4 regions of the Kitasatospora sp. NPDC097643 genome follow, and region 2 is predicted to be linked to each of the others. Evidence: riboswitches for the same ligand, from Rfam matches in the RefSeq annotation. Region 2 holds a riboswitch; each other region holds the start of a gene.
What was found. Region 2 has a riboswitch for cobalamin ahead of nicT (Nickel transporter NicT). Riboswitches for the same ligand answer to the same signal wherever they lie in the genome.
Positions count from the first base shown of each region.

Region 1: another riboswitch for cobalamin. It lies ahead of metE (5-methyltetrahydropteroyltriglutamate--homocysteine S-methyltransferase); the one in region 2 lies ahead of nicT (Nickel transporter NicT).
Region 3: another riboswitch for cobalamin. It lies ahead of ABTY15_RS04225 (ribonucleoside-diphosphate reductase subunit alpha); the one in region 2 lies ahead of nicT (Nickel transporter NicT).
Region 4: another riboswitch for cobalamin. It lies ahead of ABTY15_RS07470 (cobalamin biosynthesis protein); the one in region 2 lies ahead of nicT (Nickel transporter NicT).

Region 1 is NZ_JBEOSA010000045.1:34,531-42,060, reverse strand. Features, by position in the region: gene ABTY15_RS25715 (class I SAM-dependent methyltransferase) at 1-782, opposite strand, end outside; gene ABTY15_RS25710 (hypothetical protein) at 779-1,225, opposite strand; gene ABTY15_RS25705 (hypothetical protein) at 1,319-1,954, shown strand; gene ABTY15_RS25700 (hypothetical protein) at 1,951-2,295, shown strand; gene ABTY15_RS25695 (methyltransferase domain-containing protein) at 2,358-3,116, shown strand; cobalamin riboswitch at 3,222-3,443, shown strand; gene metE (5-methyltetrahydropteroyltriglutamate--homocysteine S-methyltransferase) at 3,607-5,922, shown strand; gene ABTY15_RS25685 (3-hydroxybutyryl-CoA dehydrogenase) at 6,141-7,007, opposite strand; gene aceB (malate synthase A) at 7,046-7,530, opposite strand, start outside.
Region 2 is NZ_JBEOSA010000055.1:43,607-51,136, forward strand. Features, by position in the region: gene efp (elongation factor P) at 1-54, opposite strand, end outside; gene ABTY15_RS28980 (M24 family metallopeptidase) at 131-1,237, opposite strand; gene rpmG (50S ribosomal protein L33) at 1,448-1,612, shown strand; gene ABTY15_RS28990 (helix-turn-helix domain-containing protein) at 1,676-2,248, opposite strand; gene ABTY15_RS28995 (EamA family transporter) at 2,423-3,271, shown strand; gene nicT (Nickel transporter NicT) at 3,279-4,394, opposite strand; cobalamin riboswitch at 4,428-4,634, opposite strand; gene ABTY15_RS29005 (ArsR/SmtB family transcription factor) at 4,717-5,112, shown strand; gene ABTY15_RS29010 (CDP-glycerol glycerophosphotransferase family protein) at 5,168-6,844, shown strand; gene ABTY15_RS29015 (AAA family ATPase) at 6,841-7,530, opposite strand, start outside.
Region 3 is NZ_JBEOSA010000004.1:8,296-15,825, reverse strand. Features, by position in the region: gene ABTY15_RS04240 (glycosyltransferase family 2 protein) at 1-1,336, shown strand, start outside; gene ABTY15_RS04235 (glycoside hydrolase family 26 protein) at 1,342-2,433, shown strand; gene ABTY15_RS04230 (glycosyltransferase family 39 protein) at 2,433-4,076, shown strand; cobalamin riboswitch at 4,266-4,395, shown strand; gene ABTY15_RS04225 (ribonucleoside-diphosphate reductase subunit alpha) at 4,586-6,985, shown strand; gene ABTY15_RS04220 (ribonucleotide-diphosphate reductase subunit beta) at 6,985-7,530, shown strand, end outside.
Region 4 is NZ_JBEOSA010000007.1:127,961-135,490, forward strand. Features, by position in the region: gene cobO (cob(I)yrinic acid a,c-diamide adenosyltransferase) at 1-464, opposite strand, end outside; gene ABTY15_RS07460 (putative cobaltochelatase) at 471-2,627, opposite strand; gene ABTY15_RS07465 (cobyric acid synthase) at 2,624-4,138, opposite strand; gene ABTY15_RS07470 (cobalamin biosynthesis protein) at 4,135-5,124, opposite strand; cobalamin riboswitch at 5,240-5,368, opposite strand; gene ABTY15_RS07475 (helix-turn-helix domain-containing protein) at 5,621-6,334, shown strand; gene ABTY15_RS07480 (alpha/beta hydrolase) at 6,501-7,530, shown strand, end outside.

The DNA of each region.
Region 1 (7,530 bases), on a different contig from region 2:
CAGCTGACGGAGGTGAAGCCGGCCTCGGTGGCGAAGGCGGTCAACTGGGCCTGGGTGAGGGCCCAGTAGGTGGAGCGGTGGACGTCGACCTGCCACTGGTCGGTGGGGCCGGTGTCGTCTGGGGCGGACAGCTGGAACAGCTCCAGGTCGTACCGCTCGCCGTCCTCGTGCCACTGCCAGAGCTGGAAGATGACGGACCGCCGGCTGTCGTGTTCGGCGGTCTGCGGCGGGGTCGCGGTCGGGCGGTGCCGGCGCAACTCGTCGTAGGGGCGGGTGGAGAGCAGGAGGAGCCCGCCGCTGCGCAGGGTGCGGCGCATGGCGGTGAGGGCGGCGCGGACGTCGGCGGCGGTGAGCAGGTGGGGGAGAGCGTTGTCGGCGCACACGACGACGTCGAAGGAGCCGTCGGTGAAGGGGAGTTGACGCATGTCGGCGGCCGCGACGGGTAACTGGAGGCCGCGTCGGGCGGCCTCGGCGGCTGCGCGGGCGACTGCCACCGGGCTGAGGTCGGTGCCGGTGACCCGGTGGCCCCGGGCGGCGAGCCCGATCGCCTGGGTGCCGATGCCGCAGGCGCAGTCGAGCACGTCGAGGGGTGCGTCGAGGGGTGCTTCGGAGGGCGTTCGGGAGGTCGCGTGGGAGGGCTCGTCCCCGAGTCGGCTGCGGATCAGGGCGTCGAGGGCGGCGCCCTGCCGGGCGACGGAGGCGTTCCAGTCCGGGTAGAGGAGGTGGTACCCGGCCGCGAACGCGTCGTAGAACCGACCGACGCCGGAGGAGGAGTGGGTCATGGCGTCGAGGACTCCACGGGTGAGGGGACGCGGGCTCTGAGCCTCCGCAGGTTGCACGAGGCCGCGAGCTGCTCGGCCCATTCCTCCGGCCAGAGCCCGTGGGCGTCGGCGTGGCTGCCCGCCTCGCGGGTCAGGGCGCGCAGCAGGGCGGGGCTGTAGACGCCCTGGACGCGGAAGTTCTCCAGGTGGCGCAGGTTGGTGACGAGGGTGACGTAGCGGCGGCCGTTGCCCCGGTGTCGGCCGGCCACGATCACCTGTCCGTCACCGAAGTCCCAGCGGGGCACGGCGATCCACAGCTTGGCGCCTGGTGCGAAGTGTCGCAGGCCGCGCTGGAGGTCGAGGCCGTCCGGCCCGTGCGCCGTCTCCTGCGCGACGTTGGCGACCAGGCAGAGGCCGTAGGCCTCGGTCTGCTCACCCTCCGACGGGATCGTCCGGTTCGTCATGGCGCTATCCTCGCGGAGCTCAAGATGGGCTGGACAGTGGTTTTCCGAGCGGACGGGTGGTGCGGCGTGGAGCGGTTGCGGGAGGATGATCCGTTGGGCGGGATGCGGCCGCTGCTGGAGGCGGGCGACGCCGTGCTGGGGTACGAGCCGGGCGGGCCGGAGGACGGCTTCGCGGACCACTGCTGGGTGTTGCACTCGATGTACGTGGGCGGGGAGCGGGTGCGCTGGGCCGATGTGCTGGCGGAGTCCGGCCGACGGCTCGCGGACTGGCCGTCCACCCTGTCGACGCGGGTGTTCGGCCCCGGGGTGCGGCCGGACGGCGTCGACTACCCGGACAGCGGCGAGCCCGACCGGGCGTGCCTGGAGCGGCTGGTGCAGATCCTGGCCCGGCACAGCGCCGAGGGCCCGGCGACGGAGTGCTACTGGGCGCAGGCGGCGATCGAGGACCTGGGGGATCCGGTCCCGGCGCACCGGGGCCGGCTGGCGGAGGCGGTGGCGCACCACGACGCCTGCCGGGGACCGGCCCGCTCGACCGGTCTGGCGTTCCCCGCCCACTGGTGGCCGCTGGACCGTTCCTGGTTCGTCCTCTCCGACTGGGACCTGAGCGCCACCGAGGTGTTCGGCTCGGAGGCGCTGATCGCGGACCTGCTGGCCGACGGCGAGCTGGAGGCCGTCCGCCATCCGCGCATCGCGGAGGCACCGCCCAGCCGGGCCGGGTGGCCGGTGTGATCGACCTGCCCCAGGGCTCCTGGTGGGACTGGGACGTCTGGTCGTGGTGCCCGGGCGAGCTGAGGCTGGCCGCCGGTTACGACCTGGCGTACCACCACGGCCTGGAGCTGGTGTTCGCCGACCCGCTGTACGTCCGCTGCCCGGCGGCCTTCCAGGATCCGGTGTTCCGCGCGCCGACGCCGCAGGAGCGAAGGCTGGTCGAGCGGCAGTGCGGCGAGCCGCCGGGTGTGCTGGTGGCCTTCGAGGCGGACGGCGCAGGCACGGAGCCGGCGAGCGGCCTGATCGCGGCGGGCAGTCTGGCCGTGGTCGTGGGAACGGTGCTGCGGTACGGAGGCGGTTGAGGCGGCCGCTCCGGGGAGAAAAACGGGTGGCCGGGCGGGCGCGACGGCACCATGATGCGGGCATGCGCACCTTCGAGGAACTGATCGCCGAGGCCGAGGCGGCGTCCGTGGACGGCTGGGACTTCTCCTGGCTGGACGGGCGCGCCACCGAACAGCGCCCGTCCTGGGGCTACCAGCGGCTGCTGGGCGAACGCCTGGCGCACGTCGAGGCGGCGCTGGACCTGCAGACGGGCGGCGGCGAGGTGCTGGCCGGGGCGGTACGGGCCGGCGGGATGCCGCGCACGATGGCCGCCACCGAGTCCTGGCCGCCGAACGTGGCGCGCGCCACCGGGCTGCTGCACCCGCTGGGCGCGGTCGTGGTGGCGGCCGCGGACGAGCCGCCGCTGCCGTTCGCCGACGCGGCCTTTGACCTGGTCAGCAGCCGGCACCCGGTGAAGCCCTGGTGGGCGGAGATCGCCCGGGTGCTGCGGCCGGGCGGCAGCTACTTCGCCCAGCACGTCGGGCCGGCCTCCGTCTTCGAGCTGGTGGAGTACTTCCTCGGCCCGCTGCCCGAGGCCCGCGAGGGCCGCCGCCCCGAGATCGAGAGCGCGGACGCGCGGGCCGCCGGGCTGGAGGTGGTGGACCTGCGCTCGGAGCGGCTGCGGATGGAGTTCTTCGACATCGGCGCGGTGGTGTACTTCCTGCGCAAGGTGATCTGGATGGTGCCGGGCTTCACCGTCGACGCGTACCGGGAGCGGCTGCGCGAGCTCGACGAGCAGATCCGCACCCAGGGCCCGTTCGTCGCGCACTCGGCCCGCTTCCTGATCGAGGCGCGCAGGTAGATCGACCCTGCCGCGCACGCCCGACACCTCGACGCGCACCTGACCGTCGGCCGGGTCACGCGGACGCGTTTCGTGGTTTCCGCGTCAGTTCGCGTTGCCTGCCCCTAAGCTGACCGGGCAGCTGGTTCGCCCTGTCCGCCAGGCAGGCGCGTCGCAAGAGGGAACCCGGTGGGAATCCGGGACTGCCCCGCAGCGGTGAGCGGGAACGACCGCCGTCATACGCACTGGGCCCGACCGGGCCTGGGAAGCGACGGCCAGTAGGTGTCCGCCCTTCACAGGGTGGGCGTGCCCGCGAGTCCGAAGACCTGCCCGCTGCCCGCCCGCGGACCATCCGCGCGCGGATATCCGGTGACCTCGAGGGCGGGTCGGCGACCACACCAGGCGGATCAGGCACGCATGTCCACGGCGGCCGCCGTCCGGTTCGTCATCCCTTCGCGCCCTCCTCCCGTCCCCGGGTACTTGAGGAGAAAGACTCGCGAAGGAGAGTCCCTTGACCACGAAGTCCGCAGCCGCGGCAACCCTCGCCACCGCGTACGGCTACCCCCGCCAGGGCCGGGGCCGGGAGCTCAAGAAGGCCATCGAGGGGTACTGGAAGGGCACGGTCACTGCCGGGGCGCTGCTGGCCACGGCCGCCGACCTGCGCCGTGCGAACTGGCGGCAGCTCGCCGACTCCGGCATCGAGGAGGTCCCGACCGGTGACTTCTCGCTGTACGACCACGTGCTGGACACCACGGTCGCCGTCGGCGCGATCCCGGCCCGGCACCGGGACGCGGTCGAGGCCGACGCGCTGGACGGGTACTTCGCCATGGCGCGCGGCACCCAGGAGGTGGCGCCGCTGGAGATGACCAAGTGGTTCGACACCAACTACCACTATCTGGTCCCGGAGTTGGGGCCGGACACGGTCTTCGCGGCGAGCCCGGCCAAGGCGGTCGGCGAGCTCAGGGAGGCCCTGGCGCTCGGCCACGACGCCCGGCCCGTACTGGTCGGCCCCGTCACCTACCTGCTGCTCGCCAAGCCGGCGCCCGGTGTGGACGAGGACTTCCAGCCGATCACGTTGCTGGACCGGCTGCTGCCCGTTTACGCGCAGTTGCTCGCCGACCTCAAGGCCGCCGGAGCCACCTGGGTCCAGTTGGACGAACCCGCCTTGGTGCAGGACCGCACCCCGGCCGAACTGGGTGCCGCGGCCCGCGCCTACCGCGACCTCGGGGCGCTCGCCGACCGGCCGCAGCTGCTGGTCGCGAGCTACTTCGATCGCCTCGGTGACGCCCTGCCGGTGCTCGCCAAGGCCCCGGTCGAGGGCCTGGCACTGGACTTCACGGGCCCGGCCGCCGCCAACCTGGACGACCTCGCCGCCGTCGGCGGGCTGCCCGGCAAGCGGCTGGTGGCCGGGGTGATCGACGGGCGCAACGTCTGGATCAATGACCTGGAGAAGTCACTGGCCACCCTGGCGACCCTGCTCGGCCTCGCCGACCGGGTCGACGTCGCCCAGTCCTGCTCCCTCCTGCACGTGCCGATCGACGCCACGCTCGAACGCGACATCGATCCGCAGATCGCCCGCTGGCTGGCCTTCGCCAGGCAGAAGGCCGCCGAGACGGCACTGCTGGCCCGCGGCCTGCGCGAGGGCACCGGCGCGATCACCGCCGAACTCGCCGCGAACCGCGCCGACCTGGCCTCCCGAGCCCACTCGCCGATCACCCGCGACCCGGCCGTCCGGGCCCGCGCCGCCGCCGTCACCGCGGACGACGCCCGCCGGGCCCAGCCCTACCCTGTCAGGGCCGAGGCCCAGCGCGCCCGGCTCGGCCTGCCGCTGCTGCCGACCACCACCATCGGCTCCTTCCCGCAGACCGGCGAACTGCGCATCGCCCGAGCTGATCTGACGGCGGGTCGGATCGGTGCGGAGGCGTACCGCGAGCGGATGGAGGCCGAGGTCCGCGAGGTCATCGCCTACCAGGAGAAGGCCGGACTGGACGTGCTGGTGCACGGCGAGCCCGAACGCAACGACATGGTCCAGTACTTCGCCGAGCAGCTCACCGGCTACCTGGCCACCCGGCACGGCTGGGTGCAGTCCTACGGCACCCGGTACGTGCGGCCGCCGGTCCTCGCCGGGGACATCTCCCGGTCGCACCCGATGACGGTGGACTGGTTCCGCTACGCCCAGGGCCTGACCGACCGCCCGGTCAAGGGCATGCTCACCGGCCCGGTCACCATGCTCGCCTGGTCCTTCGTCCGTGACGACCAGCCGCTCGCCGACACCGCCCGCCAGGTCGCCCTCGCGCTGCGCGACGAGGTCACCGACCTGGAGGCCGCGGGTGCCGCGGTCGTCCAGGTGGACGAGCCGGCCCTGCGCGAGACCCTCCCGCTGCGGGCCGCCGGGCGCCCCGCCTACCTGGACTGGGCCACCGAGGCCTTCCGCCTCGCCACCTCCAGCGTCCGCGCCGACACCCAGATCCACACCCACATGTGCTACGCCGAGTTCGGCGCGATCATGACGGCGATCGACGACCTCGACGCGGACGTCATCTCCCTGGAGGCCGCCCGCTCCCACATGGAGGTCGCCGGCGAACTGGCCGCGGCCGGCTACCCGCGCGAGGTCGGCCCGGGCGTCTGGGATATCCACTCCCCGCGCGTCCCGAGCACCGAGGAGGCGGTCGCCCTGCTGCGCGCCGGCCTCGCCGCGATCCCGGCCGAGCGGCTCTGGGTCAACCCCGACTGCGGGCTGAAGACCCGCGCCTGGCCGGAGACCCGCGTCTCCCTGGACAGCCTGGTCGCCGCCGCTCGCCACCTGCGCGAGGAACTCGCCGGCTGACACGCTGACATGGGATCAAGGGGCAGGCACGGTGACACGCACCGTGCCTGCCCCGGTGGCCCGCCCTTCGTCGAGGATCTCGCCGTGGAGGTCGGCCGCCGTCGTGACCGAGAGGGTCACAGATGAGCAGGAGGCCAGCGCCGCGCCGTTCCCGTTCGCGGATGTGACGGTGGCCCGGCCCGTGTGACGGGGCCGGGCCACTGGCGAGGCGTGCTCGGTCAGGCTGCCCGGTGGGTGTGGAAGCCGCGACCGGTCTTGCGGCCGAGGAGGCCGGCCTCGACCATGCGGGAGAGCAGCGGGGGCGGTGCGAAGAGCGGCTCCTTGTACTCGTCGTACATCGACCGGGCGATCGCCTCGACGGTGTCCAGGCCGATCAGGTCGGCGAGTTGGAGCGGGCCCATCGGGTGGGCGCAGCCGTGGACCATGCCGGCGTCGATGTCCTCGGGGCTGGCGTGCCCGGCCTCGGCCATCCGGATCGCGGACAGCAGGTACGGCACGAGCAGGGCGTTGACGAGGAAGCCCGCGCGGTCCCGGGAGTGGACGACGCGCTTGCCGAGGACGTTCGTCGCGAAGGCCTCCACCCGGTCCAGTACGGTCGGCGCGGTGTGCAGCGAGGACACCAGCTCCACCAGCGGCATCACCGGGGCCGGGTTGAAGAAGTGCAGGCCCAGAACCTGGGAGGCGCGGCCGGTGGTGATGCCGAGGCGGGTGACGGGGATGGCCGAGGTGTTGGTGGCCAGCACGGCGTCCTCGGCGACCAGCACCTTGTCCAGGATGGTGAGCACCTCGGTCTTGACCCGTTCGTCCTCGACGACCGCCTCGACGACGAGCTGACGGTCGGCGAGCGCCTCCAGGTCGTCGGCGAACAGCAGGTGGGCCCAGGCGTCGGTGCGCTGCTGCTCGGTGATCCGGCCCCGGTCGACGGCGCGGTGCAGGGAGCGGTCGATGCGGGCGCGGGCCGCGCGCAGGGCGTCCCGGCCGGCCTCGCAGACGACGGTGTCCAGCCCGGCGCGGGCGAAGACCTCGGCGATGCCGGAGCCCATCTGCCCGGCGCCGACGACGGCCACGCGGCGGATGTCGTTCATGCGGTTGCCCCTTCAGAGCTGATGCGGGTCGGCACGGGTCAGGCCACCGGGGCGGTCGTGTGCACGAGGTGGCGGGCGTAGGCCTCGGTGGTGAGGAAGGCGGGCAGGTCGGCGCCGAGCGCGGTCTCCTCCAGGATCCGCACCGCGTCGTCCACCAGCGCCGGATCGGTGCCGTCCGCGAGCAGGTCTGCGCGCTCGCGGTCGATCAGGCGCCGCACCATGTCCGGAGTGACGAGCGAGCCGCCGGTCAGCCGGGAGCAGTGGTGCTGCCACTGCCAGATCTGGCAGCGGGCGATCTCGGCGGTGGCGACGTCCTCCATCAGCCCGAACACGGCGACGGCGCCGGAGCCGCCCAGCCAGGCCGTCAGATAGCGCAGGGCGACGGCGACGTTGGAGCGCAGGCCCTGCTCGCTCGGCAGACCGACGGTCAGCCGGTGGACGCCGAGCAGGTCGGCGGCGGTGACCTCGACGTCCTCGCGGCTCCGGTCGAGCTGGTTCGGGCGGTCGCCGAGGACGGCGTCGA
Region 2 (7,530 bases):
GCCGCCATCGAGCTTGAGGACCATGCCGTTCTTGAGATCGTTCGTGGAAGCCACGGGCGCACTTACTCCTGGATATAGCTGTCAAGGAACCAAGGGTTGCGTCCTGCCGCCGACGGCCCGGGGGCCGTGGTCACAGGGCGAGGAGCTCCTTGGTGGTGATGGTGAGCAGCTCGGGCCCGCCCTCCTCAAGGGGGCGCACGACGAGCGTGTCCTCGATCCGGACGCCGCCCTTGCCCGGGAGGTGGACCCCTGGGCCGACGGTGACCGGCACGCGGCTGTCCAGTTTACCCATGTCCGACGGACCGAGGCGCGGCGCCTCCCGGATCTCCAGCCCGATGCCGTGCCCCACCGGGTGCGGGGAGAGCTCGGAGTGGCCGGCCGCCTCCAGGATCTGCCGCGCGGCCCGGTCGGGCACGCACTGCTCGACACCCGGCCCGAGCGCCTCCCGGCCGGCCCGCTGGGCCCGGAACACCAGCCGGTGCAGCTCGACCTGCCAGGGCGCGGGGGCCGCGCCGATCACGAAGGTCCGGGCGGTGGAGACCCCGTAGCCGCGGTACTGGGCACCCATCACCACGGTGAGGAAGTCGCCCTCCTCCACCCGGCGGTCGGTCGGCTGGTGGGCGGGCTGGCCGGAGTGGCTGCCGGTGCCGACGGACACCGGGAAGGCCGCCCGGTCGGCGCCGTGGTCGATCATCCGGCGCTCCAGCTCCATCGCCAGGTGCCGCTCGGTGCGGCCGACCAGGATCGACTCCAGCAGCTCGCCGAGCGCCTGGTCGGCGATCTCGGCGGCGATCCGCAGGTCGGCGATCTCGTGCTCGTCCTTGACCACCCGCAGCCGCTCGACCACCTGGCCCAGGTCGGCCAGCCGGACGCCCTCGGCGAGGCCCGCGACCGCCCGGTGCCGACTGACGGTGAGGTCGTGCTCCTCCACCGCCAGGTCCGAGACCCCCAGCCGCGCCGCCGCGGCGGCGGCCGCGAGGGCGGTGTCCGCCCCGGCCGACACCGGGACCTGCGTGACGTCCGCGGCGATCAGGTGTTCCCCGGTGTCGTCCGGCGGCAGGTCGTCCGGCAGCGCCAGCAGCACCCGCTCCCGGGTCAGCAGCAGCGTGGCGCCGCAGGGCGCGCAGCCGGTGAGGTACCGCACGTTCGCGGCCCGGGTGATCAGCGCCGCATCGGCCCCGGCCGCACTGCAGTGCTCCCTCACACGCTCCCGCCGGCCCGCGTACGCATCAGACATGCGTCGAGCCTACGAAGCCCCACCCCGATCCGCCCGCCGAGCGCCCCCGACTGAGCGCGCTCCCGCCTCCACACGCCCTCCCCCACGCCCGCGCGCCACCCGGGAATGACCGCGGCGGAGCCGGCGTTGAGGGCAAGTGAAAACGACATCCATTTCGGTGTACGGTTCGAGCTCGGCCCCGAACCAGCACCGCACACCCCGGGAGGACCCATGGCCCGCAGCGAACTGCGCCCCGTCGTCAAGCTCCGCTCCACCGCCGGCACCGGCTTCACCTACGTGACCCGGAAGAACCGCCGCAACGACCCGGACCGCATCGTCCTGCGCAAGTACGACCCGGTCGCCGGCCGGCACGTCGACTTCCGCGAGGAGCGCTGAGCCCCGGACACGCGAACGGCGCCACCCCCAGCCCGGGGCGGCGCCGTTCGTCGCGTTCGAGGCTCAGCGCGGCGGCGGGACGGAGACCACCATGGTCAGCCGCAGCACCGCGCCGCCCGCGTTGCGGTAGGCGTGCGGGTGCGCGGCGTCGAAGGAGACGGTGTTGCCGGCCGGCACCACGTGCTCGCGTTCGCCGTGCACCAGGGTCAGCTCCCCCTGCTCGACCCGGATGATCTCCATCGTCCCCACCGGGTGCGCCTCCGCGGAGTACCCTTCGCCGGGCTCCATCCGCCAGGCCCACAGCTCCAGCGGCCCGGGCGCCTCGACCCCGTTGAGCAGGGTGCCGGTGCCGCCGGACGGCCCGGTCCACAGCGGGACGGCCTGCTCCTCGGGCACGATCCGCACCCCCGGCCCCTCCTCGTAGTCGAGCAGCCGCGCGATCGAGACGCCGAGCGCGTCGGCCAGCCGGACGACGGTGGCCACGCTGGGGTTGGTGCGGTCCTGCTCGATCTGGACGATCATGCCGCGGCTGACGCCGGAGCGGGCGGCGAGGGCGTCCAGGGTGTGGCCGCGCTCGGCGCGCAGCCTCCGGAGGTTCCGGGCGAGGGCCTGGGAGACGAGATCGGGGTCCGGCACGCGGGCAGTCCTTGAAGTCCTCGGTGCGAAATGGTCACGGCAAAGTGCAAAATCTTGTTCGATAAGTTCAGTTCAGTGCACTACGCTGCCATCCCGGCAACAAAGTCCACCCGACTGTACTGCGGAGTGCATTGTGCTGTCCTCACTTCCCCCCTGCCCTGCCGGCGCGCTCCGGTGACCGCCGTCCTCGCCCTCAGTGCCAGCCTGCTCTGGGGCGTGGCCGACTTCGGCGGCGGCGTGCTCGCCCGGCGGCTGCCCGCGCTCACCGTGGTGGTCGTCTCCCAACTGATGGCGGCCGCCGTCCTGCTGCTCGCCGTGCTCGCCACCGGCAGCTGGACCGACGCCTCCCCCGCCCTCTGGTACGCCGTCGCCGCCGGGGTGATCGGCCCGTTCGCCATCCTCGCCTTCTACCGGGCGCTGGCACTCGGGCCGATGGGCGTGGTCTCCCCGCTGACCACCGTCGGCATCGCGGTGCCGGTCGGCGTCGGGCTCGCGCTCGGCGACCGGCCCGGCCTGCCCCAGCTCGCCGGGATCGCGGTGGCCCTGGCCGGTGTGGTGCTGGCCGCCGGGCCCGAGCGCGGCGGTCCGACGGCCGCCCGCAAGGCGCTGCTGCTCACCCTGGGCGCCGCCTTCGGCTTCGGCTCGTGCATGGCGCTGATCGCCCACGCCACCACCGGCGGGCTGCTGCTCGCGCTCTGCGTCCAGCGGCTCTGCAACGTCGCCGTCGGCGGCACCACGCTGCTGGTCACGCTGCGCGGCGCGCGGCCCGCCGGCCTGCTGCCCCGGCTGCGGGCCGGGCTGCCCGCCCTCACCGCGGTCGGCCTGGCCGACGTCGCCGCCAACGGCGTCTACGCGCTGGCCTCGAACGGCGGCTCGGCGGCCGCCGCCGCCGTGCTCGCCTCGCTCTACCCCGTGGTCACCGCACTGATGGCGCGCGGGGTGCTCAAGGAGCGGTTGCGCCCGGTCCAGGTGGTCGGCGCCGGGCTCGCCGTGGCGGGGACACTGCTGCTCGCCGCCTCCTGACCGACGGTCACTGCTCGGCCGGCGCCCAGCGCTTCTCGACCCCGGCCAGCTTCCAGTAGCCGATCGCCACCGCCCAGACCACCACGAACAGCCCGGCGATCGCGTAGCCGACGTTGTCCAGCGAGATGTCCGCGATCCAGCCGCTGACCGGGTCGCTCAGACCGAGCTTTTCGTGCAGCACGGTGACCAGCTCGATGGTGCCGATGATGAACGCCACCGCGATCGACAGCCCGGTGATGGTCAGGTTGTAGTAGACCTTCCGCACCGGGTTGGAGAACGCCCACTGGTAGGCGAAGTTCATGAACGTCCCGTCCAGCGTGTCGAACAGGCTCATCCCGGCCGCGAACAGCAGCGGCAGGCAGGCGATCGCGTACCAGGGCAGCCCGGAGGCCGCGCCCGAACCGGCCATCACCATCAGGGTGACCTCGGTCGCGGTGTCGAAGCCCAGGCCGAGCACCATGCCCACCGGGAACATCTGCCCCGGCCGGGTGATCGACTTCGTCGCCCGGTTCAGCACCCGGGCCATGAAGCCGCGCGAGTCGAGGTGCTGCTCCAGCTCCGCCTCGTCGTACTGCCCGGCCCGCATCGCCCGGAACACCTTCAGGATGCCCAGCAGCGCGGCCAGGTTGAGCGCGCCGATCAGGTAGAGGAAGACGCCGGAGGTGCTGGTGCCGATCATGCCGAGCCACTTGTGCGTGGTCGACTCGTCGTCCATCAGGGTGTCGGCCAGCTGAGCGCCGCCCGCCACCAGGGCGGCCATGATGACCACCATCGAGGAGTGTCCGAGGGCGAACCAGAAGCCCACCGAGACCGGCCGCTTGCCGTCCGCCATCAGCTTGCGGGTGGTGTTGTCGATCACCGCGATGTGGTCGGCGTCGAAGGCGTGCCGCATACCGAGGGTGTACGCGGTGATACCCAGGCCCACCCCGAAGACCTGGGTACCCACCGCGTAGTTCCGGGGCGCGACCAGGAAGATGAGCGTCCCGAAGGCCACCACGTGCATGGCCAGGATCACCCCCATCAACCCGGCCGTGCGGAGGGTGTCCTCGCGCTTCCAGCGGAAGGACGGCAGGACGGACGACGTCGCCGCGGCCGTGGGGGCCGCGGTTTCGGGCAGGGTCATCTCGGGATCACGCTCCAGCACCTCGTGGAAAGACGGTCGTGAGATGCCGTGGCCGGTCTCCTGGCTCCCGGGGATCCGTACCCGCCTTCCCAGGCGCGCGAGGCGCCCAGTGGCGTCGTGGGTACGGACGGACTCCATCGCTGCCGATGGCCCCGGTCACAGTGGCGAGGGCCGCTCCGGACTGGGACCCCTGAGGGTCCGTCACCGGTCTTCCCGAGCACCACGGCGGGCAACACCGTAGGGGTGCGGAGCAGGCCGGTGCAAGGCTGCACACCTGCGCAGGTGTTCAGGATCACAGCCCCTGGCCTGCAAGAATGTCCCCATGCATCTCGTACCGGCCGACCGCGCGGACCACCGCACCATCGACGGGCACCGGGTCTGCGAGGCCATCGCCGCCATCGGCGACACCGCGCACGTCCGGTCCTGGTCCGAGCGGTTCTCCCTGCTCGCCGACCCCGGCCGGCTGGCCCTGCTGCTCGCGCTGCACCGGGCCGGCCCGCTCGCCGTCACCGACCTCGCCGTCGCCACCGGCATGCGCGACCCCGCCGTCTCCCAGGCGCTGCGGCTGCTGCGCACGGCCGGCGTGGTCACCGGCGACAAGGACGGACGAGTGGTGCGCTACCGGCTCGTGGACGAGGCCATGCGCCCCCTGCTGGACGAGTGCACCGCCGCCGAACACCACGAGCCGGTCACCGGGCCCACCGCGGCGGCCGGCTGACCGACACTCGGGAAACGCACCCCGGGGCGGCACCCCGGATGAGTACGATCATGGTGTGCCGTCCCGCCCCCACGCCTGGCCCGCCGACCGTTGGAACACCCGACCGGTCAAGGCCCGCGTGCTGGCGGTCGCCCGCACCCTCACCTCGGCCACCCGCGTCCTGGACGTCCTCACCCTGCTGAACCCCGACGGCATCGCCCGGTACTTCACCGTCAACCCCGGCTCCGCCTTCGCCGACCGCGCCCTGGACGACTACGTCCGCGGACTGCCCGGCTTCACCGTGCTGGACTGGGAGGACGCCGTCCGGCACCGCTTCGACCTGGCCGTCGCCTGCGCCGTCCACTCCTCCATGCACCGCCTGGACGCCCGCCTGGTCGTCCTCCCGCACGGCGCCGGCTACAACCGGCTGGTGACCGAGTCCACCGGCGACACGGTCAGCGCCGCCGGCCTCTCCCGCAACGAACTCACCCACCGCGGGCGGGTGTTCGTGGACGTCCTCGGCCTCTCCCACCCCGAGCAGCTGGACCGCCTGCGGGTCTCCTGCCCCGAGGCCGTGGACGTCGCCCGGGTGGTCGGCGACCCGTGCTTCGACCGGATGCTGCGCAGCCACCGCTCCCGCGACGCCTACCGCGCCGCGCTCGGCGCCGTCGACGGCCGACGGCTCGTCGTCGTCAACTCCACCTGGAGCGAGCACTCGTTATTCGGCCGCCACCCCGACCTGCCGCAACGCCTGGTCCGCCGGCTCCCCGCCGACGAGTACACCGTGGCCGTCGTCCTGCACCCCAACATCTGGAGCCGGCACGACCCCGAGGCCCTGCTCGACAGCGCCCGCCGGATGGGCCTGCGCCTGATCCCGCCCCACCAGGGCTGGCAGGCCGCCCTGGTCGCCGCCGACTGCCTGATCGGCGACCACGGCTCGGTCTCCGTCTACGGCGCCGCCCTGCAACGGCCCACCGTGCTCGTCGCCACCGGCGCCGCCGAACTCGACCCGCACTCCCCCAGCCACGCCTTCGGCCAGGCCGCACCCGTGCTCGACCCCGACGGCGACCTCGCCGCCCAGCTCGAACTGGCCCTCGCCCAGGACCCGGCCGACCTGCGCGGGATCACCGACCGTTCGCTCGCCCGGCGCGGCGAATCCGCCCGGGTGCTGCGCCCGTTGCTCTACTCCTTCCTGGACCGGCTGGACGAACCCACCGACGAGCCGCTCCTGCCGCCCTACCCCAGGCCCGACCCGCGCCCCGGCAGCACCGACCGGCCCACGGCCTACGACGTCGAGGGCAAGAGCGAGGGCACCGAGGTCAGCCTGCGGCGCTACCCCTTCGACCCGAACGACCACACCCCGCGCGGCTTCCACGCGCTCGCCGACGAGTACCCCGGCGACGCCCTGCGCTACACCGCCGAGGTCCTCGCCCGCACCGAGGCGCACGCCGAGCGCCCCGCCGCACGCTGGCTCGTCGACACCGCCGCCGAACTCCCCGGCCTCGCCGTCGCGGTGGCCGCCCTCGGCCCGGCCCGCCACCTCCTCCGGTTGCGCACCGGCCTGCTGCTGGAGGCCCGCGCCGAACCCGCCTGGGGAGCCCCCGAACCCGCCCTCGACCCGCTGCTGCTCGGCAGCGCCGTCGCCCAGTGGCTCACCTACGGCGGCGACCCGGCCGCCCTGCCCGCCCACGGCCTCACCGTCCGCACCGGCGAGCACCGCACCCGGGTGTCCTTCACCACCGGGCCTTCCTAGGGCCTGTCCTCAAGCTCCCGCAGCCGCGCCCGGCTGCGCTCCGCCAGCGCCTCGTCGCCCAACTCCTCCGCGAGGCCGACGAGCAGGGTGTGCGCCTGGGCCTCCTTCGCGTACTGGCTCCGCTCCCCGGCCTGCCGGGCGCAGTCCTCGGCATGGGCGACGGCGTGGTCGAGCTGCCCCAGGGCACGGTGGGCCCGGGCGCGGACCAGCGGCAGCTTCATCAGCATGTCGTCGTCACCGGTGTCCACGGCCCGGACGGTGGCCGCCTCCAGTACGGTCAGCCCCTCCTCCGGACGGCCGTCGGCGATCAGCGCCTGCGCCAGGTTGTAGCTCTGCACGATCTCGCCGTGGTCGTCACCCCGGTTGTCCGCCAGGGCCAGCGTGAACCGCTGCACCGCCTCGCCCGGGCGGCCGTCGGCCAGGCAGAGCAGGCCGTCGGTCTCGTGGAGCACCCCCGCCACCCTCCGGTCCGCCACCAGTGGCAGCTGCTCCGAGGCCAGTGCCAGCTGCTCGGCGGCGAGCCGGTACTCCTTGCGCTCGAAGCGGGCGCGGGCGAGCTGGTTGCGCATCCGGACCACGGCGTCCGGCCGGTTGTCCCACTGGGCCGACTCGATGCCGCGCTCGTGGGTCGCGATCCAGTCCTGGTAGAGCTTGCGTCCGTGGTACAGCGGCCAGAGCGACTCGCA
Region 3 (7,530 bases), on a different contig from region 2:
CTACCTGATATCCCGGTGGGTGCACGGCTTCAACGAGACCTTCGACCTCGCCGCCCACCGCGCGCTGGTGAAGGGCTGGCAGCCCGAGCACTACCCGACCGTCGACATCTTCCTGCCGGTCGCCGGCGAACCGATCGAGGTCCTGCACAACACCTGGACGCACGTCGCCCGGCTGCGCGACCAGTACCCGGGCGAGGTGACGCCGTACGTCCTGGACGACAGCAACAGCGCCCAACTCGCCCAGATGGCCGTGGACTTCGAGTTCGTGTACGGCACCCGCAACAAGCTCGGCTGGTTCAAGAAGGCCGGCAACCTGCAGTTCGGCTTCCGCAACTCCGACAGCGAGTACATCCTCATCCTGGACGCCGACTTCGCGCCCCGGCCGGACCTGCTGAACGAGCTGCTCCCCTACATGGCGGCCGACCCGAAGCTCGGCATCGTCCAATCTCCCCAGTTCTTCCGCATCCTCGACACCCAGAACTGGATCGAGCGCGGCGCCGGCGCCGTCCAGGAGCTCTTCTACCGGACCGTCCAGGTCTCCCGGCAGCGCAACGACGGCGCGATCTGCGTGGGCAGCTGCGCCGTGTACCGACGGGCGGCGCTGGAGCAGAACGGCGGCACCACGCTGATCGGGCACTCCGAGGACGTGCACACCGGCTTCGACCTGCGCCGCCTCGGCTGGGACCTCCAGTACGTCCCGATCGCCCTGGCGACCGGCGTCTGCCCGGACAACATCGGCGCCTTCTTCAACCAGCAGTACCGCTGGTGCACCGGGTCGATGAGCCTGCTCGGCAGCCGGAAGTTCTGGGAGACCAAGCTGAAGCCGGTCACCCGGGCCTGCTACCTGTCCGGGTTCTTCTACTACATCCACACGGCCCTGTTCACCCTCGTCTCCCCGCTCATCCCCATTGTGCTGGTGCTGACCAGGCCCGACCTCATCCACTGGCAGAACACCCTGCTGGTACTGCCCGGCCTGCTCTACGCGACCGTCGTCTTCCCGCTCTGGCACCGCAACCCGTACCGGCTGGAGGCCTGGGCCGCCCGCATGATGTACGGCTGGGCGCACGTCTTCGCCATCTGGGACATCCTGCGCCGCAACCGGATGGCCTGGCAGCCGACCGGCTCCAGCGGGGCGAAGAAGAACCGCACCCGGCGGTTCTGGACCGCCATGATCGCCTGGGGCGGCGGGACGGCCGTGCTCTGGGTCGGCCTCAGCATCTGGCGCATGCTCACCATGGGCCCGCTGAACTTCGCGCTCGTCCTCGCGTCCGGCCTCTTCTACGCCACCATCGTCGGCCGGGTCCTGGTCCAGCCGCGCCCCACGGAAGCTGCGTGATCACCATGCCCGCCCACCCCCGACGGGCCGCCCGGCTCCGCCGGCTGCGGCTCCCGCTGCTCACCGCCGCGCTGCTGCTCGCCACCGCCTGCGGGCCGGCCGACCCGGGCTTCGAGGCGATGGCGGCGGTGCCCGCCGCGCCGTCCACTCAGCCCGTGCCGTCCGGGTCCAAGGCCGCCGGCGGCACCCTCGGCCAGGCGCAGACCCAGGCGCCCAAGCCCAAGCCCGCCCCGACCGGCGTCCCGTACGACGTGACCCCGCTGCTCAAGCCCGAGCACAAGTACCTGGGCGCCGCGCTGCCGAACGTCCCCGCGACGATGGACGCGCTGCCCGGCTACACCACCACGATCGGCAAGCAGCCGAACGTGCTGGCCTTCTACGCCCACTGGGAGGGCGGCTTCGACACCGCCGGGGCCCGCCGGATCTACGACGCCGGGGCGCTGCCCTTCATGGCCTGGGAGCCGTACTCGCACTCGCTCGCCGACATCGCTGCCGGCGACACCGACGACTACGTGCGCGGCGTCGCCAAGGCCGTCGCCCGGCTCGACCAGCCCATCGCCATCAGCATCGCGCACGAGATGAACGGCGACTGGTACCCGTGGGGCCGGCAGGCCTCCAACGCCGCCGACTTCGTCGCGGCCTGGCGCCACGTCCACGACATCTTCGACAAGGCCGGCGCCACCAACGTCATCTGGGTCTGGAGCCCGAACATCACCGACCCCGCGCCCAACACCCGGCTCGCGCCGTACTACCCGGGCGACACCTACGTGGACTGGGCCGGCATGACCGGCTACTTCACCCGCTACGGCCCGAAGACCTTCGACACCCTGTACGGGCCCACGATGGCCGAGATCCGCGCCTTCACCAAGAAGCCCTTCTTCATCAGCGAGACCGCCTCCGAACAGGGCAAGCGCCAGCTCGCGGACATCGACCAGCTGTTCTCCGGGCTGGAGGCGCACGACGACGTCATCGGCTTCATCTGGTTCAACATCGTCAAGCGGGCGGACTGGCGCATCGAGGCCGTCCCGGAGACCCTCGCCGCCTTCAAGCACCGCGTGGCAGACCCCCGCTACGGCTTCGACATCCGGAACCCATGATGACCACCGAGCCCGAGTTCTCCCCCGCCTTCTCCCCCGCCGCGGCCGCCGACGTCCACCCCGACGACGAGCCCGTACCCGCCGCCCCCGAGCCCGACGACCAGGCCGTCGAGCTGGCGCCGTACACCATCCCCGAGGTCGCCGCGATCGGCTGGGACCCGGCCCCCAGCCCCCGCCGCCGCTGGATCGCCCGCGGCCTGCTGGCCGCCGTGCTGACCGTCCAGGCCGCGCTGTCGCTGCGCCTGCTGGCCGCCGCGCACCCCGACGAGGCGGTGGCGATGGTGGCCGGCCGCCAGCAGCTCTCCCACCTGCTCGACGGCGCCACCGTGACCACCGACCTGGTCGACCGGATCGCCGGCTCGCCCTGGCTCTACCCGCCGCTGGCCGGGGCGGCCGCCAACGCCGGCGGCGTCTTCGGCGCCCGGACGCTCAGCCTCGCCTTCGCCCTGGTCACCACGGTGCTCCTGTACTCGCTCACCCGCCGGCTCTTCAACGAGCGGGTCGCCATCTGCGGCATCGCCGCGTACGCGGTCGTGCAGTCCACCGTCGTGGTCGGCTACTACGCCGCCCCCGAGGCGCTCGCCGTGCTCCTGGTCGCCCTGGCGGCCTGGACGGTGGTGTTCACCGCCCGCCGCCCGGTGGCCCTGGTCCTGCTCGCCGCCCCGGCCGCCGCCCTGGCCGCCGCGGTCGCCTACTCGGCCGTGTTCGCGCTGCCCGCCCTGCTGGTGCTGGCCGTGGCCACCGCCTGGCCGCACCGGCGGCTCGGCCCGGCCCTGCTGCGCGGTCTGCTGCTGGCCGCCGCCACGGCCGGCGCCCTGCTGCCCTTCGGCCTGCTGGACGACGTCCTGACCTGGTCCCCCGGGCTCGGCCACGCCGCCCGCCCGTTCGGCGAGACCCTGCTGTACGTCGCCCAGTGGGGCGGCCTGTTCACCGTCCTCGCGGTGGCCGGCGCGATCGCCTACGTCCGGCGCGAGCAGCTGAACGAGTCGCCCGAGAACGGCGGCCTCACCGCCACCCGGGCCCAGCGCGCACTGCTGGGCCTGGCCCTGACCGCCACCGCGCTGCTCGTCCCGGCCGTCCACCTGGGGCTCGGCACCTCCCAGACGATGTTCCGGCACCTCGGGTACGGGCTGCTGCTCGCCACCCCGGTCGCCGGGATGGGGCTGACCCGGCTGGTCGGCGCGCACTTCCGCCACCCCCAGCTGGGCATCCTGGTCTGGGTCGCGCTGCTCGCGCTCGGCCTCGAACAGTCCTCCCTGCGCTACCAGAGCGGCCCCGACTCCGGCCGGCTGCTCGCGGTGCTGCGGCTGCACTCCACCCCGCAGGGCCGCTACCTCACCGAGGTCGACGGGCTCGCCGACTACTACCTGGTCGCCGTCGGCGCGCCCGGGCAGTGGGTCCCGGCGCGGCACGGCACCGACTACCGGGACGCCGCCGGGGTCCAGCACCACGGCGACGAGGGCAGCGCGGCCGCGATCCGGGACGGCCAGTACGCCATGGTCGTCCTCGACAGCACCGCGCCGAGCGCCACGGACCGGGCTCTGACGGCCGCGCTGGCCACCGCCGGGCACTACCGGCTGATCGCCCAGTTCACCTCCCCGACGGGCGACTCCAGCACCTACCGGGTCTACCTGAAGTACTGACCGGGGCCGGTCCGAAGGGCCGGCCCGGGCCTGCCTGAAGGGCTGGCCCAGGCCCGCCTGAAGGGCCGACCCAGGCCCGCCTGAAGGGCTGACCGGGCCGGTCTGAAGGCCTGACAGCCCGCCGGACCGGCCTCGGCACTCGACACGGCAGCCACTACATATGGTGCCGCCGCAGTCCCTCGCCACTACATGTATGCTCACTCCTGCTGTCGACGCAGGGGAACCCGGTGGGAGTCCGGGACTGCCCCGCAGCGGTGTGCGGGCGGCCCACCAGGCCGAGCCCGCGAGTCCGAGTACCTGCCGACGGCGTGCCACCCGGCCCTCCCGCAGAGGCCGCGCCAGCACGAGCAGTACCTTCCGGGCCTCGCGGGCGGGCCGGGGATGCCACCGTCGCGCGACGCGCTCCGCGTTCGCGCCATGCTCCCCTGCCCCGAACGGTCCGGTGCCCCGATCACCGCCGCCGATCGCCGCCAGGAGAGAGCGCCTTGACCACCGCTGCCTCAGCCACCCTGCCCACCCAGGGTTCCGGTACCGCCCCCGCCGACCCGACGGTCTCCGACCCCGGCGGCGCGCTGCTGCGGCTGCTCACCGACCGCAGCGTCGATCTCCCCCAGGTGGACCCCGGCCATGTCGCCGCCGCCGCGCTGCGCGGCCGCCACGCCGGCTCGGACTTCGCCGAGCTGCGCGGGCTGGCCGTGGACGCCGCCGCGTCGATGATCGCCGAGGACCCCCAGTACTCGAAGCTCGCCGCCCGCCTGCTCGCCCTGGAGATCGTGGACGAGGCGAACAGCCAGGGCGCGGTGTCCTTCGCCGCCTCGATCGCCGTCGGCCACGCCGAGGGCCTGATCGGCGACACCACCGCCGCCTTCGTCGCCAAGCACGCCGCCGCCCTCGACGCGCTGATCGACCCGCAGGGCGACGACCGCTTCGAGTACTTCGGCCTGCGCACCGTGCAGTCCCGCTACCTGCTGCGCCACCCGATCACCCGCAAGGTCGTCGAGACCCCGCAGCACTTCCTGCTCCGCGTCGCCTGTGGCCTGGCAGTCGGCGACACCGAGCAGTCCGTGGCCGAGGTCGCCGAGCTGTACCGCCTGATGAGCCGGCTGGAGTACCTGACCTCCTCGCCGACCCTGTTCAACTCCGGCACCCGGCACCCGCAGATGTCCAGCTGCTACCTGCTCGACTCGCCGCTGGACAACCTCGACTCGATCTACAACCGGTACGCGCAGATCGCCCGGCTGTCCAAGCACGCCGGCGGCATCGGCCTGTCCTACTCGCGCATCCGCTCGCGCGGCAGCCTGATCCGCGGCACCAACGGCAAGTCCAACGGCATCGTGCCGTTCCTGCGCACCCTCGACTCCTCGGTCGCCGCCGTCAACCAGGGCGGCCGCCGCAAGGGCGCGGCCTGCGTCTACCTGGAGACCTGGCACGCCGACATCGAGGAGTTCCTGGAGCTGCGCGACAACACCGGTGAGGAGGCGCGGCGCACCCACAACCTCAACCTGGCGCACTGGATCCCGGACGAGTTCATGCGCCGGGTCAACGCCAACGCCGACTGGTCGCTGTTCTCCCCGGCCGACGTGCCCGAGCTGGTCGACCTGTGGGGCGCCGACTTCGACGAGGCGTACCGCAAGGCCGAGCTGGCCGGCAAGGCCGTCCGCACCATCCCGGCGCAGACCCTGTACGCCCGGATGATGCGCACCCTCGCGCAGACCGGCAACGGCTGGATGACCTTCAAGGACGCCTCCAACCGGGCCGCCAACCAGACCGCGCTGCCGGGTCGCACGGTGCACTCGTCCAACCTGTGCACCGAGATCCTGGAGGTCACCGACGACTCCGAGACCGCCGTCTGCAACCTGGGGTCGGTCAACCTCGGTGCGCACGTGGCTGACGGGGCTTCGGCTGCGGACCTGCTCGGCGCGATGGACTGGGAGCGGCTGGACGCCACCGTGCGGACCGCCGTGACCTTCCTCGACCGCGTGGTGGACATCAACTTCTACCCGACGGTTGAGGCGGGCACCTCCAACTCGCGCTGGCGGCCGGTGGGCCTCGGCGTGATGGGCCTCCAGGACGTCTTCTTCAAGCTGCGGATCGACTTCGACTCCGCCGAGGCGAAGGCTCTCTCCACCCTCATCGCCGAGCGCATCATGCTCACCGCGTACGAGCGCTCCGCCGACCTGGCCGAGCAGCTCGGTCGCCACGAGGCGTACGGCGAGACCCGCGCGGCCCGCGGCGAGCTGCACATCGACCACTTCCCGTCCGCCGCGCCGCAGTGGGCCGACCGCTGGGCAGCGCTGCGGGTCCGGATCGCCGAGACCGGCCTGCGCAACTCGCTGCTGCTGGCCATCGCGCCGACGGCCACGATTGCGTCGATCGCCGGTGTGTACGAGTGCATCGAGCCGCAGGTGTCCAACCTGTTCAAGCGCGAGACGCTGAGCGGCGAGTTCCTCCAGGTCAACCCGTACCTGGTGCGCGAGCTCAAGGAGCTCGGCGTCTGGGACCAGCAGACCCGCGACGCGCTGCGCGACGCCAACGGCTCCGTCCAGGAGTTCACCTGGCTGCCGGAGGAGGTCCGTTCGCTGTACCGGACGGCCTGGGAGCTGCCGCAGCGCGCGCTGATCGACCTGGCCGCGGCGCGCATGCCGTACCTGGACCAGAGCCAGTCGCTGAACCTGTTCATGGCGGCGCCGACCATCGGCAAGCTCAGCTCGATGTACGCGTACGCGTGGAAGGTCGGTCTCAAGACCACCTACTACCTGCGCTCGCGCCCGGCCACCCGGATCGCCCAGGCCGCGTCGGGCGCCGCCCGCACCGCCGTGCCGGTTCCCGCCCCCACCATGACCCAGGCCGAACAGGACGCCATCGCCTGCTCCCTGGAGAACCCCGAGTCCTGCGAGGCCTGCCAGTAATGCCCCAGTCCGAAGACCGCAAGATGCTGCTCGACCCCGGCTTCGAGCTGACCCTGCGCCCGATGCGCTACCCGTCGTTCTACGACCGGTACCGGGACGCGATCAAGAACACCTGGACCGTGGAGGAGGTGGACCTGCACTCGGACGTCGCCGACCTGGCGAAGCTGAGCGAGGGCGAGCGCCACCTCATCGGCCGGCTGGTCGCGTTCTTCGCGACGGGCGACTCGATCGTCGCGAACAACGTGGTGCTGAGCCTCTACAAGCACATCAACTCCCCGGAGGCGCGGCTGTACCTGTCGCGCCAGCTGTTCGAGGAGGCCGTGCACGTCCAGTTCTACCTGACGCTGCTGGACACCTACCTGCCTGACCCGGAGGACCGCAACGCGGCCTTCGCCGCGGTGGAGAACATCCCCTCCATCCACCAGAAGGCCCAGTTCTGCTTCAAGTACATGAACGCGGTCGACCACATCGACTCGCTGCAGACGAAGGAGGACAGGCGGGCGTTCCTGCTCAACCTGATCTGCTTCGCCGCGTGTGTGGAGGGC
Region 4 (7,530 bases), on a different contig from region 2:
CGGTCCTTGAGCACCGACACCACCTCGTGCGGGTCGACCCACCCCCAGTGCATCGGATAGGTGAACTCGTCGAGCACGTAGAAGCGGTAGGTCTCGGCCGCGAGGTCGCGCTTGACCTGCTCCCAGCCCTCCTTGGCGGCGGCCTCGCTGTCCATCTCCATCTCGGTGGAGCGCTGGATCCAGGACCAGCCGGAGCCCATCTTGTGCCAGTCGACGGTGCCGCCCTCGCCCGAGGCGCCGAGCACGCGCAGCGCGTTCTCCTCGCCGACCTTCCACTTGGCGGACTTCACGAACTGGAACACCCCGACCGACCAGCCCTGGTTCCAGGCCCGCAGCGCCATGCCGAACGCGGCGGTGGACTTGCCCTTGCCGGGGCCGGTGTGCACGGCGGTGATCGGCTGCGTACGGCGCTGACGGGTCGTCAGGCCGTCGGCGGGGACGTTCTCGGGGACACCCTTGGGCATGTCGGCTCAGGCCGCCTTTCGCGTCGTCGTCATCACTCGGTTGTCACGGTTGCGGTTGTCGCGGTTCTCACGGACGAGCGAGGCGACGCCCTCGGCGCGCAGCTCGTCCAGGCTGACGGCGGTGCCGCCGAGCAGCCCGGCCAGCGTGCGGGCCAGGCCGAGCCGGACCGGGCCGGACTCGCAGTCCAGCACCACGCTGGCCGTCCCCTGGGCGGCGAACAGGCCTGCCGCGCGCTGCGATCGGACCAGTGCGTCCCGGCCGCCGGTGGCCCGGCCGTCGGTCACCACGACCAGCAGCGGGCGGCGGTTCGGGTCGCGCAGCCGCTCGACCCGCAGCACCTCGTGGGCCCGCAGCAGTCCGGCCGCGAGCGGGGTCCGCCCGCCGGTCGGCAGCGACTCCAGCCGGGCCGCGCCGACCTCCACCGAGGAGGTCGGCGGCAGCGCCAGCTCGGCGCCCGCGCCCCGGAAGGTGATCATGCCGATCTTGTCCCGCCGCTGGTAGGCGTCCATCAGCAGCGACAGCACGGCGCCCTTGACGGCGGTCATCCGCTGCCGGGCGGCCATCGAGCCGGAGGCGTCCACGACGAACAGCACCAGGTTGGACTCCCGCCCCTGGCGCACCTGTTCGCGGAAGTCGTCCTTGTGCAGCACCAGCGCCCGGGTGGCGCGCCCGCGCGCCACCTGGTGCGGCGCGGCGGCCTGGAGGGTGGCGGTCAGGTGCAGCCGGCTGAGCGTGCCCTGCGGGCGCCGGGCGCGGATGGTGTGCCCGCCGTCGGTCTCGGCGGGGGAGCGGCGGCCCTGTGCGCCGTGGCCGGTGCCGCGTACGGTGAACAGCTTCGTCCGGTACGGATCGCCGGCCGCGACCGGCGCCGACTCCCGTGCAGGGGAGGGGTGTTGGTCCGGTACGGGCTGCGGTGCGGGCTCCTCGGCGGCGTCGGAGGGCGCGGAGGCCTCCGGCCCGGCGGACGGCTCGGGCGCCCCGCCGCCGTCCGGGCCGCCGCCGTCGGGTCCGCCGCCGTCAGGACCGTCGCCGTCGCCGTCCCCGTCGGGCCCGTCGCCCTCCGGGCCGCCCTCGGGACCGTCCTCCGGCTCCGGCTCCGGCTCCGGCGAGGGCTCGGGCTCCGGCTCGCTCTGCGCGTGCTCCTCCAGAGTCCGGTCCAGCTGCTCCTCGTCCAGCCCCGGGGCGTCGAAGGGGTTGCGCCGGCGCCGGTGCGGCAGCGCCAGCTGGGCGGCCTTGCGGACGTCCTCCTCCAGCACCTCCGTGCGCCCGGCCCAGGCGGCCAGCGCCACCGCCGTGCGCGCCATCACGATGTCCGCGCGCAGCCCGTCCACCTCGAACGCCGCGCAGACGGCGGTGATCTGACGCAGCGCCACCTCGGTAAGCTCCACCTTGGGCAGCAACTCCCGTGCGGCGGTGATGTGTTCGGCGAGCGCCCGCTCGTCCTCGGCGTACCGCGCGGCGAAGCCGGTCGGATCGGCGTCGTAGCCGAGCCGGCGGCGGACCACCTCGGCGCGCTCGGCCGGATCCCGGGTGGCGGCGATCTCGACGGTCAGGCCGAAGCGGTCGAGCAGCTGCGGCCGCAGCTCGCCCTCCTCCGGGTTCATCGTGCCGACCAGCAGGAAGCGGGCGGCGTGCCGCACCGACACACCCTCGCGCTCGACGTACGAGCGGCCCATCGCGGCGGCGTCCAGCAGCAGGTCCACCACGTGGTCCTGGAGCAGGTTCACCTCGTCGATGTACAGCACGCCCCGGTGCGCCTTGGCCAGCAGCCCGGGCTCGTACGCCTTCACGCCCTCGGCGAGCGCCCGCTCCAGGTCGAGCGAGCCGACGATCCGGTCCTCGGCCACACCGACGGGCAACTCGACCAGCTGGGAGGGCCGTTGATGGCTCTCCGGAGCCGCGTGGCCGTCCGGGGTCAGGTGCGGCCCGTCCGGGCACTGCGGGTCCGGCGCGGCCGGGTCGCAGGCGAACCGGCAGCCGTCGACGGCGGCGATGGACGGCAGCAGCCCGGCCAGCGCGCGCACCATGGTCGACTTCGCGGTGCCCTTCTCGCCGCGCACCAGCACGCCGCCCACGGCCGGCGAGACCGCGTTCAGCAGCAGCCCGAGCCGCAGGTCGGCCATGCCGACGATCGCGGTGAACGGATAGCGGACGTCACTCATGCATTCTCCCCAGGTGCCCCGGGCGCCAGGAACGGCAGCGATCCGGCCGCCGGCACCCCGCCCTCGATCAGCTTCCACAGCGCGTCGGTGTCCGCGTGTTCCTCGATCAGGTCGCCGAGCCGGTCCAGGCGGGCCTCGCGGGCCTCGGCGAACGAGGTGTCCGGCGCCGGGACGAACGCCCGGCCGGCCAACCCGGCGACCTCGCGCAGGAGTTCACGGCGGAACCCGTCGTTCTCCAGCGCGCCGTGCCAGGTCGTGCCCCAGACCGAGCCGACCCGGCAGCCGTCCAGGAACGGCTCCCCGCCCTCCACGGCGACGACCCCGTGATGGATCTCGTACCCCACCACCCGCTGCCCGAAGGCCTCGCCGACCGGCCGCCCGAGCACCTTCTCGGCGCCGAAGCGGACGTGCGTCGGCAGCAGTCCGAGCGCGGAGACCTCACCCGCCTTCGACTCCACCTCGTCGACGATCCCGCGCGCCAGCATCTGGTAGCCGCCGCAGACCCCGAGGATCGGCAGCCCGGCCGCCGCCCGCGCCTTCAGCGCCGGCTCCAGCCCGCGCTCGCGCAGCCAGGCGAGGTCCGCCACGGTGGCCCGGGTGCCGGGCAGTACCACCAGGTCGGCGTCGGCCAGCTCCTCCGGCCGGGTGGCCCAGCGCACCAGCACGCCCGGCTCCTGCGCCAGCGCGTCCACGTCGGTGAAGTTGGACAGCCGGGGGAAGCGCACCACGGCCACCCGGAGCACGTCCGCCCCGAGCGGCCCGCGCCCCTCGGCACGGTCCACCACGGTGGTCAGGTCCAGCGAGTCCTCGGCGTCCAGCCACAGCCCCGGCAGCATCGGCAGGGTGCCGAGCACCGGACGGCCGGTCAGGTCGTGCAGCATGTCCAGCCCGGGCGCCAGCAGCCGCGCGTCGCCTCGGAACTTGTTGACGAACCAGCCCGCCACGTGCCGCTGGTCCTCCGCCGACAGCAGCGCCAGCGTCCCGTACATCGCCGCGAACACGCCGCCCCGGTCGATGTCGCCGACCACCACCACCGGCAGGCCGGCCGCGGTGGCCAGGCCCATGTTGGCGATGTCCCGGTCCCGCAGGTTGATCTCGGCGGGCGAGCCGGCGCCCTCGCAGACCACCACGTCGAACCGGCGGCGCAGGTCCGCCAGGCACTCCAGCGCCCGCTCCAGCAGGACGGGCTTGCGCTCGCGGTAGTCCAGCGCGCCGACCTCGGCGACCGGCCGGCCCAGCAGCACCACCTGGCTGCGGCCGTCCGCGCCCGGCTTGAGCAGCACCGGGTTCATCGCCGCCTCCGGCTCCACCCGGGCGGCCTGCGCCTGCATCGCCTGGGCCCGGCCGATCTCGGCGCCGTCGGCGGTGACGAAGGAGTTCAGCGACATGTTCTGCGCCTTGAACGGCGCGACGCTCACCCCCTGCCGCGCCAGCCAGCGGCAGATGCCCGCGGTGACCACGCTCTTGCCCGCGTCCGAGGTCGTCCCGGCGACCAGCAGCGCATTCGTCACGCCTTGCCCCTCCTCATCAACGCCCGGATCGCCAGGTGCCCCGCGACCGTCGTACCCAGCGCCAGCGCACCCACCCGCCGGGAGAGCGTGCAGGCCCGCTCGATGTCGTCCACCGTCACCGGCCGCAGCTCCGCGCCCAGGACGGGCCGGTGCTCGACCCGCTCCCCGTAATTCAACGTCCCGCCCAGCCGGACCCCGACCGCGCCGGCGAAGGCCGACTCCGCCTGGCCCGCGTTCGGGCTGGGGTGCGCCGAGCCGTCCCGCCGCCAGACCCGCCAGGCCGTCCGCGGCTCGGGCGCGGCGGCCACCGTCAGCAGCGCGGTCAGCCGGGCGCCCGGCCAGCCCGCCACGTCGTCCAGCCGGGCCGAGGCCCAGCCGAACCGGGCGTAGCGCGGTGAGCGGTGGCCGACCATCGCGTCCAGGGTGTTCACGGCGCGGAACGCCAGCAGCCCGGGCGTGCCCGCCAGGGCGCCCCAGGTCAGCGCGTTCACCACGGCGTCGGCGGTGTTCTCGGCCACCGACTCGACGACGGCGCGGGCGATCTGCTGCTCGTCCAGCGCGCTCGGGTCCCGTCCGCACAGGTGCGGCAGCCGCTCGCGCGCGGCCGCGAGGTCGCCCGCGGCGAGGGAACGGCCGATGGTGCGGGCCTCCCGGGTCAGCGAGGTGCCGCCGAGCACCGTCCAGGTCGCGGCGGCCGCCAGCGCGGCCCGGCCCAGCGGGCGCCGGCCCACCGTCCGCTCCAGGGCGACGGCCCCGGCCGCGACCGCGCCCACGCACAGCGCCGTGTACGCGGCGCCGGTCGCCCGGTCGTCCCGCCAGATCCGTCGTTCCAGCCTGCCCGCGGCGCTGCCGAAGACGGCCACCGGGTGGCCGCGGCGGGGATCGGCGAAGCGGGCGTCGGCGAGCGCCCCCGCGACGGCGCCCAGCGCGAACGCGGCGGCGCCGACCAGCGGGCGTGCGGCGGTCAGCGGGCGTGCTGCGGTCAACGAGCGCGCGGCCCAGCGGCTCGGGCGTCGAGTAGCGGGCCCGGTCCGGGCAGCCTGCATCGCGTGCGTGTCCTCACTCAGGGTCCGCGCCCTGGCTCGACGTAGCGGGGGCGAGAGTCTCCTGGCTTCCGGGTCCGACGCACCCCCGGGCCTTCCAGCGGCATCTGACGGCCCGCCGTGGCATCGTCCGAACGTGCTCCCCGGTGACAGTGGCGGGACCGCGCCGGACTCGCACCGGCTTCCTCTGCATGCCTCCGTTTGGCCCCAGGATCCCATCACGCGCCCGAACCGGGAGTCAACCGAGGTCACGGAGGGGTTGGTCACACGATGGGCGCCCGCCGGCGGGCCGGATCCGCCCCGTCACTACCTCCGATCCCTGCGCCCGCAGGGGCATGACACCCTGTGCGATCGTCCAGCCGTCCGGAGGAACCTCCAGGGCCGCTTCGTGTGTTCGGCGGCTGGGGCCCCCGTCCACCGGCACCTACCGTTCGTTCCCATGCGACGCAGACAGCCCCCCGCCCTGCCGCCGGTGCCGTTCTCGCCCGCGGCCGCCCGCGCCCACCGGGCCGGCCTCGGCCTGACCCCCGAGCAGGTCGCCGAGGGCATGGCCGCCCACGGCGTCCGGCTGCTGCCCCACCACGTCCTCGCCTGGGAGAGCGGCGAGCTGCGCCCCACCGAGGAGGAGTTCATCGCCCTCGCCCGGGCGCTCTGGTGCCCGGCCGCCCAGCTCATGGGCGTCCGCCCGGCCCGGCTGCGCGACCACCGGGTCGCCCGCGAACTCGGCCAGGAGGCTGCCGCCCGTCGCATCGGCGTCGGCCTGGCCACCTACCAGCAGGCCGAACTCACCGGGAAGTGGGACGGCGACGAGGACCAGACCCACGCCCTCGCCCAGGTGCTCGGTCTGCGGCTGAGCGAGCTCGTCGAGGTGACGGGCCGTCGCGAGGCCCTCGACCAGCGGCTGCGCCAGTGCGTCGACGGCCGCTGGCAGGCCCAGCTCCGGGCCGTCGCCCGGATCGTGCCGGTGCACCAGGACGACCTCGCCGCCGTCCTGACGGTGCTCCAGCAGGAGAACCAGGTCTCCTCCCACTGGGGCGCCGGCGGCTGGGGCTCCCCGGCGCCCGCCGCCCGGCCCGAACCGGCACGGGAGCAGTCGCTCGCCGAACGGTTCTGGGAACTCCTCGGCCGGGCCCAGACCGACATCCCGGTCTGAGTCGCGGTCCGGTCGTCCCCCTGGTCGTGGTCCGGTCGTTCCCCCGTCGTGACCCGGACGGCCCAGCCCGGTGGCCCGCCGCCCGGCCCGCCGGTGAACTGGTGATCGAACGCCGTCCGGTCCGCCACCACCAGAGCGGGGCCGCCGAACAGAGCGGGGAAGCGATATGCGTTGGGGAACCGCGGCCGTCGTGGCGGCCGCCGCCGTCGGCGCCGGAGCCGCCATCCTGGTCATCGGCCGCCGGGCCTCCGAACGGATCGTCCACCCGGGGACCGCCGTCAAGGAGTCCGGAACCGGAACCGGATCCGGACCCGTCCTGATCCAGAGCCTGGGTGCCGGGCGGCTCACCTTCACCCCGCGCGCGGCCAGCCTGCGCCCCGGCCGCTGGGCCGTCGAATGGGAGGGTGGCGGCCACGCCGTCGTCGAGGACATCCTGCACAGCGACGAGCAGGGCGTCACCCGCCGCCTCGTCCGCGCCGACCGGGGCACCCTCGCCGCCGGCACCGAGGTCCGCTTCACCCCCTGGGTCCACCTCGGCGACCCCACCGAGGCCCTCGGCCTCCGCTACACCGAGACCACCGTCGACGGCGAACTCGGCGCCCTTCCCGCCTGGTACCTCGACGGCAAACGCGGCACCTGGGTGATCCTGGTGCACGGCCCCGGCGCCGACCGGCAGCAGACCCTCCCCGTCCTGCCCGTCCTCGACCGGCTCGCCCTGCCCGCCCTCGCCGTCACCTACCGCGGCGACCACGGCGCCCCCGCCTCCCCGGACGGGCTCAGCCACTTCGGCGAGACCGAATGGCGCGACGTCGAGGCGGCCGTCCGACTCGCCCTCGACAGCGGCGCCGGCCGGGTCGTCCTGTACGGCTGGTCCCTCGGCGCCACCATGGTCCTACAGACGGCGGCCCGCTCCGCCTGGGCTCACGCGATCAGGGGGATCGTCCTCGACTCACCTGTCCTCGACCTCCCCGCCACCGCCCGCCGCGGCGCCACCCGGGCCGGCTACACCGGCGCCGCCGCCGAACTCGGCGCCCTCGCCGCGGCCGGCCGCACCGGCGTCGACCTGGCCGACTTCACCCGCATCGCCGAAGGCACCGACCTGCGCGTCCCCACCCTCCTCCTGCACAGCCCCGACGACCCGCTCGCCCCCTTCGCCGCGGCCGAACACCTCGCCACCGCCCGCCCCGACGTGGTAA